Regions from separate parts of the Rothia sp. HMSC065B04 genome, predicted to be linked through region 2. Evidence: riboswitches for the same ligand, from Rfam matches in the RefSeq annotation. Region 2 holds a riboswitch; the other holds the start of a gene.
The links. A riboswitch is a leader RNA that binds a small molecule or an ion and turns the genes downstream of it on or off. The one in region 2 is predicted to bind S-adenosylmethionine.
Positions count from the first base shown of each region.

Region 1: it holds a riboswitch for S-adenosylmethionine, as region 2 does, so the genes downstream of both, HMPREF2845_RS03435 (methylenetetrahydrofolate reductase) here and HMPREF2845_RS06950 (LLM class flavin-dependent oxidoreductase) in region 2, are expected to answer to the same signal.

Region 1 is NZ_KV808407.1:87,054-92,332, reverse strand. Features, by position in the region: partial or broken gene HMPREF2845_RS03440 (ATP-binding cassette domain-containing protein) at 1-752, opposite strand, end outside; SAM riboswitch class I at 1,101-1,217, shown strand; gene HMPREF2845_RS03435 (methylenetetrahydrofolate reductase) at 1,335-2,240, shown strand; gene metE (5-methyltetrahydropteroyltriglutamate--homocysteine S-methyltransferase) at 2,388-4,715, shown strand; gene HMPREF2845_RS03425 (MFS transporter) at 5,233-5,279, shown strand, end outside.
Region 2 is NZ_KV808409.1:77,612-82,890, forward strand. Features, by position in the region: gene HMPREF2845_RS06940 (aliphatic sulfonate ABC transporter substrate-binding protein) at 1-556, opposite strand, end outside; gene HMPREF2845_RS06945 (ABC transporter ATP-binding protein) at 621-1,457, opposite strand; SAM riboswitch class I at 1,462-1,558, opposite strand; SAM riboswitch class IV at 1,734-1,842, shown strand; gene HMPREF2845_RS06950 (LLM class flavin-dependent oxidoreductase) at 1,957-3,384, shown strand; gene HMPREF2845_RS06955 (YchJ family protein) at 3,553-3,996, shown strand; gene HMPREF2845_RS06960 (NCS2 family permease) at 4,139-5,279, opposite strand, start outside.

The DNA.
Region 1 (5,279 bases), on a different contig from region 2:
ATGGAGATGATTCCTCTAACACTTTCAAGGCTCAATTCCCTACCGGCCGCCCGGCGTCGCCAGGACGCTACGCGTTGCGAGAAAAATCGGGAGGCTCTCATGAGGTGAAGTTCTTGGGCTCGACTCTGAGCCATCAGATTGTCTAGATAGTAGTTCTCTGCCCGATAATCCTCGTACATTAGGGTGTAGATAGCGTAATCACGTTTAGCGAGAATCACCATTGCAATGGCTAAGGGCAATGAACACAGTGCCGCAAAAATTGCTGCCACAATGCTGACGTTCGCGATATTAAGACAGAGAAGTAACACCATTGCGAAGGCACTCACCAATGTCATAACTGACATGGTGTGAACCTGCAATTCCTGTTTCGATATTGCCTCTCTAGCAGCACGTATATCTTCCTGCGATTTTGTGCTACCTATATCAGATAATGGAAATGTAGATAACCTGTTATTTAACATGCAGTGAACCCGATAATTCACCTTTGATTTGAGGATCAGCATGTTACTTATTACCCAACGTTGGGCAATAATATTAATTCCAACAACAAGGGCAAGCGCAACAATATAAATCCAGGCCGCGCCACCATTCGAACCGCTCAAGGCTGACACTGTATTACCAATCAGCAGAGACTGACTCAAGGGAATGCAGGCGATGACGGCTAGCGATAGGGCGACGCTCACCAGGGTTGTGGGACAGGTTTTCCATGCTAGGCGGAAGGACCAGAGTATAGAAGAAAATAGCTTTTTCATTCTCACCACGCTCACAAAGTCATACTGAACTCATCTTTGAGCCCTACAACTCCTCGATGAGCGGACATCGAAACACTACCCGTGCCTCATTAGTTACCCTACTCCTCACTGAAATATAAAACACACATATTCGCGCGTGTCCAAGAATATTAAGCAGATGTATCTGCGATAGTTCCGGACATCCATGGGTCAGCCGACAGCCCTACCCGCAACACCCCCCAGCCGCCCTTCGTCATAGTCAGTCATATTAAGTTCATATTTCGCCCCAATGTCATGTCCAGAAATATTAGGACATCAACCGCCGTATCCCTTGCATGCCCTCGGAAGCGGTGGGTAAAGTGAAAGCGTTATCTATCAAGAGCGACCGAGAGATCTGGCTCGTAGACGTCGCAGCAACCTCGCCAGTATCCCCCACCGTCACGGTGCAGGGTACGGACAAGGTGCTCCCGCCAGAACCGATAGAGAAGAATACCCTTCGGCACCCCTTGATGATGTGCACCCGCAAACCGGTACAGCACATCCTGCAGAAGAATTCGCGCACCCTCACGGTGCGTATCTATCGGGTGAACACGAAGGATGGTTATGGCTACAGTTCACCCGGCTCTTTCTTTTGAGCTATTCCCTCCGCGCTCACAGGCGAGCTGTGAGTCGCTGCTCCGCACCATTGCGGAGCTTGAGGGCACCAACCCCGACTACGTGTCGGTCACCTACGCCGGTGACGCTAAGCGCCGCCAGAAGACCTTGGCGCTGCTCGACCACCTAGTGCATGAAACCTCCCTCACCCCGCTGGCTCACCTGATTTGTGCAGGCCACTCGGTGCATGAGCTGGAGCGCGCAGTCCGCCTAATTCTGGGTCTGGGAGTGCGCGGCTTCCTGGCTCTTCGCGGTGATATTCAGGAAGGTCAGGTTTCTGAACTTCCTTTCGCCCGCTACCTGGTAGAGCTCATTCGCCGCGTGGAGCGTGAAGATTTCGCCCACCTGGCGGCTGGCAAGGTGTCGATTGGTGTGGCGGCGTACCCGCAGAAGCACCCCGAGTCCGCATCCCTGCTGCAGGATATTGAGATTCTGCTGTCCAAGCAGCGTGCCGGCGCGGACTTCGCGATCACTCAGGTGTTCTTTGAGGATGAGCGCTACAGCGCCCTGGTCGATTCGGCGCACCTGGCAGGCGTGGATATTCCGATTATTCCGGGCATCATGCCGGTAACCTCGCTGAAGCGGTTGCAGAATCTCTGCCAGATGGCGGGCATGGAAGTCCCGACGGACCTCGCCTACGCCCTAGAGACAGCAACCAGTAGCGCTGAGCTGCACCGCATCGGTGTTGAGTACGCGTTGAACCAGTGCCGCGCCGTGATGGACGCGGGCGCGCCGGGTCTGCACTTCTTCACCTTCAACGAGCATGCGGCGGTTCTGGACGTTCTGGACCAGCTGGACCTACCCCGATACAGCAACCGTTTCTCTCAGCCGCTGAGCGAACTGGAATACGCCTAACCCCCATAACGCTCCTTGTCGGATGCGTTTCCATAATCTCCCCCACAAATATTCCGGGAGTTACGACCCCCGTTTCACCGCCCACCGCTGGGTGGCGAAACACCGGAACTGACTCCCACATCTATCCCCAGTAAAGGAAAAATTACTATGTCGAACACCGCATTCCCCGCCGCAACCATTGTTGGTTACCCCCGCGTGGGCCGCTTCCGTGAGCTGAAGAAGGCTCAGGAGGCTTTCTGGAAGGGCAAGGCAACCCTGCAGGAGCTGCAGGACACCGCCGCTGACGTGCAGCGCACCTACTTCGAGCGCGTGACCGCTGCCGGCCTGAAGGCTGATAACTACTCGATTCCGGCAACCTTCTCCTACTACGACCAGGTGCTCGACGTTGTTCGCCTGTTCACCCTGGTTCCCGAGCGTCTGGCTGAGGCTAAGGATGCACGCGGTCTGCTGGATCTGCCCGGCTACTTCGCACTGGCGCGCGGTACCGAGACCCTGCCTCCGTTGGAGATGACTAAGTGGTTCGACACCAACTACCACTACCTGGTGCCCGAGATTGGTGCCGGCACCGAGATTAAGCTGAACCTTGAGGCCATTGACGAGCAGCTCGAGGTCGCTAAGGAGGCTGGTGTGAAGGTTCGCCCGCAGATTGTTGGTCCCCTGACCCTGCTGCTGGGCGCTAAGGCTGAGCAGGGTTCCGCTGAGGACTTCTCCCCCGTTGACCGTCTGGATGAGTTCGTTGCCGCTTACGCTCAGGTGCTGGAGCAGCTGGCTGAGCGCGGTGTTGAGTGGGTTCAGCTGGATGAGCCGGGCCCGACCGTGGACCGTGCCGACAACGCGAAGGTTGCTGAGCTTGCCGAGCGCACCTACCGCACCCTGGCTGCCGGCGAGAAGCGCCCGCAGATTCTGGTGACCAGCCCCTACGGTTCCCTGCGTGAGAACCTGCCGGCTCTGCTGGGTACCGGTATTGAGGCTCTGCACCTTGACCTGGTGCACGGCGTGTACTCGAAGGCTGAGCTGGAGTCCGTTTCTGCCGCTGGTGTGCACCTGGTTGCCGGTGTTGTGAACGGCCGTAACGTGTGGCGTGCCGATGTTCGCGCGGCTCTGAAGACTCTGGAGGCGCTGCCCGGCGCATCCGAGGGTGCCGTGTCGGTGTCCTCCTCGACCTCCCTGCAGCACGTGCCGCACGACCTGGCTCTGGAAGACCCCGCCGAGGTTCCCGTGGACGGCCTGGCATTCGCCGACCAGAAGGTTGCCGAGATCGCCCTGCTGGCTCGTGGCCTGGCTGAGGGTGAGGCTGCTGTTGAGCCGGAGCTGAAGGCTGCTGACGAGGCGCTGGCTCGCTTCGCCGCTGACCCGCGCAAGCACAACGACGAGATTCGTGCCCGCGCCGCAGCTGTGACCGCTGAGGACTTCAACCGCCCGACCATTGATGTTCGCCGCGCGGCTCAGGCTGACCTGAACCTGCCGAAGCTGCCGACCACCACCATCGGTTCCTTCCCGCAGACCGCTGAGATTCGCCGCCGCCGTGCGGAGGCTCGTGCGGGCAAGATTTCCGCCGAGGAGCTGAACGGCTTCCTGCGTGACGAGATTGCCTCGGTCATCAAGCTGCAGGAGGAGCTGGGCCTGGACGTGCTGGTTCACGGTGAGGCTGAGCGTAACGACATGGTTCAGTACTTCGCTGAGAACTTCGACGGCTTCGCAACCACCCGCCACGGCTGGGTTCAGTCCTACGGTTCGCGTTGCACCCGCCCCTCGATTCTGTTCGGTGACGTGAAGCGTCACGGTGAGGGTCTGCGCGGTGAGGCGTTCACCGTGCCGTGGAGCTCCCACGCACAGTCGCTGAGCGACAAGCCCGTCAAGGGCATGCTCACCGGCCCCGTGACGATTCTGGCGTGGTCCTTCGTGCGTGACGACCAGCCGCGCCGCGAGACCGCTAACCAGGTGGCTCTGGCTCTTGCCGACGAGATTGCCGACCTGGAGGAGGCGGGCATCCGCATCATTCAGGTGGACGAGCCGGCTCTGCGCGAGCTGCTGCCCCTGCGCCGCGATGAGCAGCCGCAGTACCTGGATTGGTCGGTGAACTCCTTCCGCCTGGCTACCAGCGGCGTGAAGGATTCCACTCAGATTCACACCCACCTGTGCTACTCGGAGTTCAACGAGATTATCGACTCGATTAACGCTCTGAACGCTGACGTGACCAGCATTGAGGCGGCTCGTTCGCACATGGAGCTGCTGGCTGACATTCCGGAGAGCTTCGTTTCCGGTCTGGGCCCGGGCGTGTGGGACATCCACTCCCCGCGTGTTCCTTCGCAGGAGGAGATTGAGTCCCTGCTGAAGGCTGCGATTGGTTACGGCACCATTGCTGACCTGTGGGTGAACCCTGACTGCGGCCTGAAGACTCGTGATTACGAGGAGACCAAGCAGTCTCTGCGTCACCTGGTGGACGCCACCAAGGCGATTCGCGCGTCCCTCTAGGAGGCGCCTCTTGGTTCCGCTGCCTGCTGCGGGTTGACCGGATGATGGTTTGCTCGCGGTAACCTGCGGCAGGTGGCGGTTGTTCGGCTTCGTGCCGGTATGCGTACCGACTGTATGCCGAGCTTTTGGGGATAGATAACGGGCCCGCCCGTACGGTTTTTCTTCTGCACTGTACGGGCGGGCTTTTCTGTGCTGTTTTGGGGCGCCAATGCACTGGTGTTCAAGTGGTTTTTTATTTGAACTTAGGGTATAAATTACTCTAATTTTAAGTGTGGTCTGACCAAAACACATACTTACTCAACCGAGAAAGTATTTATATTCATTACACGACTTGAGGCAATGTTGCCCAGTAGACAGATGTACATCACACAGATTTAGCACTTCCCCGTAATTCCGGGATAAAAACAGCATTAATAGAATAATCACTCTGAATATCCGTTCACCCTAGTGAACATTCTACTGAAAACATTCCCATCAGATTAGCATTTTTATAAGCCGCTGTTTTTAGAATTCCAGCATGACTACTACCACTTCATCAAAGAAGAAGAAGGGTTCTGTACCCCG
Region 2 (5,279 bases):
GCTGCAGGTTCTGAATGGTCAGGTCCGAAGCGGAAATACCCTCCTGCTTGAGTGCCTGCAGCAGCAGGAAGTACGGGTCGGTACCCTTGGTCACGGCAACGGTCTTACCCTTCAGGTCCGCAACCTTGGTGATGCCCGAATCCTTGCGGGTCACCAGAGCCGACCATTCCGGCTGCGAGTAGAGGCTAATGACCTTGATGGGGGAGCCATTAGCGCGTGCCAGCAGCGCCGCCGAACCGGCGGTCGAGCCAACATCAATATTGCCGCTACGCAGCGCCTCATTCGCCTTGTTCGAACCGGCCGACTTGACCCACTCAACCTTCTTACCCTCGGCGGCGAGGGCGGTCTCAAGCCAACCCTTCTTGCGGATAATCAGGGACAGCGGGTTGTAGGTCGCGTAGTCAATGGTCACGGTGTTCTGATTGCCACCACCGGCAGCACCGGAGGCGTTAGCGGAACCGGAACCTTCACCGGCGCAGGCGCTGAGCAGAGTAGCAAAAGCGGCGGCTGCAGCAAGGGACTTGAGGGCGGTACGGCGAGACGGGGAGTAAGTCATGATGAAATCTTTTCGCTTCTGAAGATGATGATGTGATGTGTGAGAAATGCGTTTCGTGGCGGCTTTAGGCGTTATCTTCCACGCCGAGCTCAGCCAACAGTTCGCTACGCAGCGCCGTGATCTCTGCATCGGCGCGGTCACGGGGGTGAGAACGGTCAACGGTCACAATGCGCTGGATGGTGGCGGGCGCCTCCGGGGTGTCCTTACCGAGGACGATCACCCGGTCAGAGAGGTACAGCGCCTCTTCCACATCGTGGGTGACCAGCAGAATCGTGGTCGGGTCTTGACGGTGCACGTCCAACAGCAAATCCTGCATGTTGATGCGGGTCAGCGCGTCCAGAGCACCGAAGGGCTCGTCGAGCAGCAGCACGCCGGGGTTGCGTGCGAGCGCTCGCGCCAGGGACACGCGCTGAGCCATACCGCCTGAAATTTCCTTGGGACGGTGGGTTGCGTATTCGCCCAGTCCGACCAGGTCGAGCAGGCGCGCTACGGATGCTGCGCCTTCAGATTTTTTGGTGCCCTGCGGTAGTCCGAGAGCCACGTTGTCGGCGACGGTGCGCCAGGGGAGCAGGCGCGGTTCCTGAAAGCCGATAGCTACGCGGGGGTCGAGGCCGGTCACTGCCTTCTCGCCGATACGCACGGTACCTGCGGTGATGCGGTTCAGGCCTGCTGCTGCACGCAGGAGAGTGGATTTGCCGCATCCGGAGGAGCCGATGACGGAGATAATCTCGCCGGGGGCTGCGGTGAAGGAGACTCCGCGAAGAACTTCGTGGGTTCCGCCGGGCACGGGGAAAGATTGTCCGACGCCTTCAAAGCTCAAGGGGACGGCGGCGGTGGATACGGCACGGCGGCCGTTCTTTTCACTGGTGGGTACGTCAGTTACTGCACTGTTGAGTGTCATGTCACTTCCATCGTTCCTGGCGTTAGCACCGGGGGCGGAAGAATCCGTGCCGGTTGCTGCGACGTCGTGGAGCCAGGTCTCTCAGTCGCTCTGGATGGTTTGCTTCTCCCACCCTATGGGCTGTGGCGTGCCTCAATCAACCCTGCGGGCGCGTATGAATTTCTATGACCGTATATTTCGCATTTATCACGAAATATTTCGGTTCCACGTCACAAAAAGATTTTTTCGTCACAAACGTGACCTCCCTCCCGCGCGCCCCGTACACTCAAACCACGAGATCATGAGTCCCGGCGCTAAGCTCTGGCTAGCCGGGCGGCAACCCTCTCCCGTAGCGGGGTGCCCCAGATGATGATCTGGCCTCAACGGAAAGAGGCAAGTACGGCGCGAACGCGCCACCTGCACGAAGGCCACCACCGAACGCAGAAGGCAAGAAGGAGGCGGCGCGCGGGGTGCAGGGCACTAACCCGATCGTCCCCGATCATTCGCGAAAGGAAAATCGATGGCTGAGCAGAAGAAGCGCATCGTAGTTAACGCATTCGAAATGACCTGCATCGGTCACCAGAGCTTCGACCTCTGGCGTCACCCGCGCTCCCGCGCAACCGAGTACAACACCATCAAGTACTGGACTGACCTGGCTAAGACCCTTGAGCGCGGCCTGTTTGACGCCGTGTTCATCGCTGACGTTGTTGGTATCTACGACGTGTACAAGAACTCTGCCGCTCCCGCCATTGAAGGTGCCGCTCAGGTTCCCGTGAATGACCCCGCAACCCAGATTTCTGCAATGGCTGCAGTGACCGAGCACCTCGGCTTCGGTGTGACTGCTGCCGCTACTTTCGAGCAGCCCTACACCCTGGCTCGCCGCTACGCCTCCCTCGACCACCTCACTGAGGGCCGCGTCGGCTTCAACGTTGTGACTTCTTACCTGCCTTCGGCTGCTGAGAACCAGGGTCTGCCCACCCAGATCCCGCACGACGAGCGCTACGAAATCGCCGACGAGTTCCTGGACGTCTGCTACAAGCTGTGGGAAGGCTCCTGGGAAGACGGCGCAGTCATCAAGGACCGCGAGCGCGGCATCTACGCTGACCCCTCCAAGGTCCACCCGATTGGCCACAAGGGCAAGTACTTCTCCGTGCCCGGTATCTCCCTGACTGAGCCGAGCCCGCAGCGCACCCCCGTGATCTTCCAGGCTGGCGCATCCAGCCGCGGCCAGCAGTTCTCCGGCAAGCACGCTGAGGCTGTGTTCATCAGCGCCCTGCGCCCGGACCTGACCCGCGTTGTGACCGACCGTATTCGCGCCGCTGCAGAGGAGCAGGGCCGTAGCCGCGACGACGTCAAGATCCTCGCAATGCTCTCCGTCATCGTGGATGAGACCGAAGAGAAGGCAAAGGCAAAGTACGAGGAGTACAAGAAGTACGTGAACCTCGACTCTGCACAGGCTATTGTCGGCGGATGGTCCGGTGTTGACCTGTCCCAGTTCGACGAGGACGAGGTCCTGAACTACGTGCAGACCGAGTCGATTCAGTCCTTCCTGACCCCCTTCACCCTGCAGGCGAAGGACAAGAAGTGGACCCGCAAGGACATCGCTGAGCACACCACCCTCGGCGGCATGGGCGAGGTCATTGTTGGTGACCCGGTTCAGGTTGCTGACGAGCTGGAGCGTTGGATCGACGAGGGTGGCCTGGACGGCATCAACCTGGCTTACCACGTCTCCCCGGGTTCGTTCGAGGACTTCATCGAGTACGTTGTTCCCGAGCTGCAGAAGCGCGGCCGCTACCGCACCGAGTACGAAGGCAACACCCTGCGTGAGAACATCTTCGGTAAGGGCCACACCAAGGTTGCTGACTCCCACCCGGCTGCTAAGTACCGCGGCGCATACGTGGGCAAGCCTTCGGCTGCTGACACCCCGGCTCGCGCAATCGCTGAATAAGCGTTGCCGCTGAAGCGTACCGTGTAGGTTCGCTCAAACTTAACGATTGAAAACAAGAACGCCCGTTCTGCTGGAGGATTTGTACCCCCGGCAGGGCGGGCGTTTCTTTGCGCTGTGCTTTCTTGATGCGGGCTTTCTTGAAGCGGCGCGTTCTTTATACTGGTTGGCATGACTGAACTGAACCAGGTTGAACTTAACCACGATGACCGCTGCCCCTGCTCGAGCGGCGAGGTGTACGGCGCCTGCTGCGGCAGGTTCCTGGGCGAGTTTGCCGCCTCCGGCACGCTGACTGCTCCCGCGCCGGAGCAGCTGATGCGCTCGCGTTTTACCGCGTTTGCGACAGGGGATGCGGCGTACCTGCTGGCGAGCTGGCATCCGAGTACTCGCCCGCCCGCCTTGGAGTTGGAGGATGATATCCGCTGGTATCGCCTGGATATTCTGGGTGCTTCGGGTGGCCCGTTTGATGCGTCCGGTACGGTGGAGTTCGTTGCGTATTACCGTTCGGTGCCGGGTGTTCCTGCGGAGGAGCGGGTGAAGGGCAGCATGCATGAGCTGTCGCGCTTTGAGAAGGTGGGCGGCGCCTGGTTCTACGTGGATGGAGACGTCCGCTAAGTCTCGTCACTTTCCTTGCCTCTCGTACATGCTGAGTGCGGGTGGGCAGATAAAGAAATGGCAGAATCATTCCGAAACCGGAACGATTCTGCCATTCTTTGTTGACGCCTCTCAATGAGGCTAACTATCGGGGCTAGCGGACTTAGCTAGTCCAGCCGTTAATGATGCCCATACCGAAGTAGATCACGAACACCGCGGACACCAGGTACATCAGCCAGTGCACGTCCTTACCGCGGCCCTGCACCAGGCGAATGAAAGTGTACGCCACGAAGCCGGCACCAATACCGTTCGCAATCGAGTACGACAGCGGCATGAAAATAATGGTCAGGAACGCCGGAATACCCAGACCCCAGTCGGTCCAGTCAATATTCACGGCCTGGCGGATCATCAGGAAGCCGACCACGACCAGCGCCGGAGCAACCGCCTCGAAAGGAACGATGGTGACCAGCGGCGAAATGAAAATCGCCAGCAGGAACAGCACACCGGTCACAATGTTCGCAAAGCCGGTGCGTGCACCCGCACCAATACCGGTAGCGGATTCCACGAAAATCTGGTTCGCCGAACCGGACGCTCCACCACCGACAACGGAACCGAAAGCGTCCACGAGCAGGACCTTGTCGATGTCCTCAACCTTGCCGTCCTTCATGGTGCCAGCCTCGGCGGCAAGACCCACCGAAACGCCCATCGCGTCGAAGAACACGGACAGCAGAATGGTGAACACCAGCAGCGAAGCAGCCAGCGGACCGATGTGGGTGAATGCGCCGAACAGGTCAGCGGAACCGATGAGGGAGAAGTTCGGGGTGGTGAACTTCATGTCCGCAAGGGAAGGCACGTTCAGGGACCAGCCGGTTGCCGATTCCTTCACGGAACCGGAGGGGACAACCGCCTCCAGAATCAGGGACAGTGCGGTGGAGGCGAGCACGCCCCACAGGATCGCGCCCTTCACGTTACGGATGAACAGGGCGATGGTGAAGAACAGGCCGAAGAGGAAGATGAGGGTGGGCCAGCCGAGCAGGTGACCGCCCGCGCCGAGGCTCACCGGAACGGTGGTGCCAGCTGCGTCAGGCATGCGGCGGATAATGCCGGAGTCGACCAGACCGATAAAGGAAATAAAGAAGCCGATACCGACCACAATCGCGGTCTTGAGCGACTCGGGGACCGCCTCAAACACCGCGGTACGGAAGCCGGTGAGCACCAGAACGGTCATGATCAGACCGGCAAGAACGACCAGGCCCATGATGTCTGCCCAGGTCAGGTTCGGGGTGGTGGCAATGGTGGAGGCG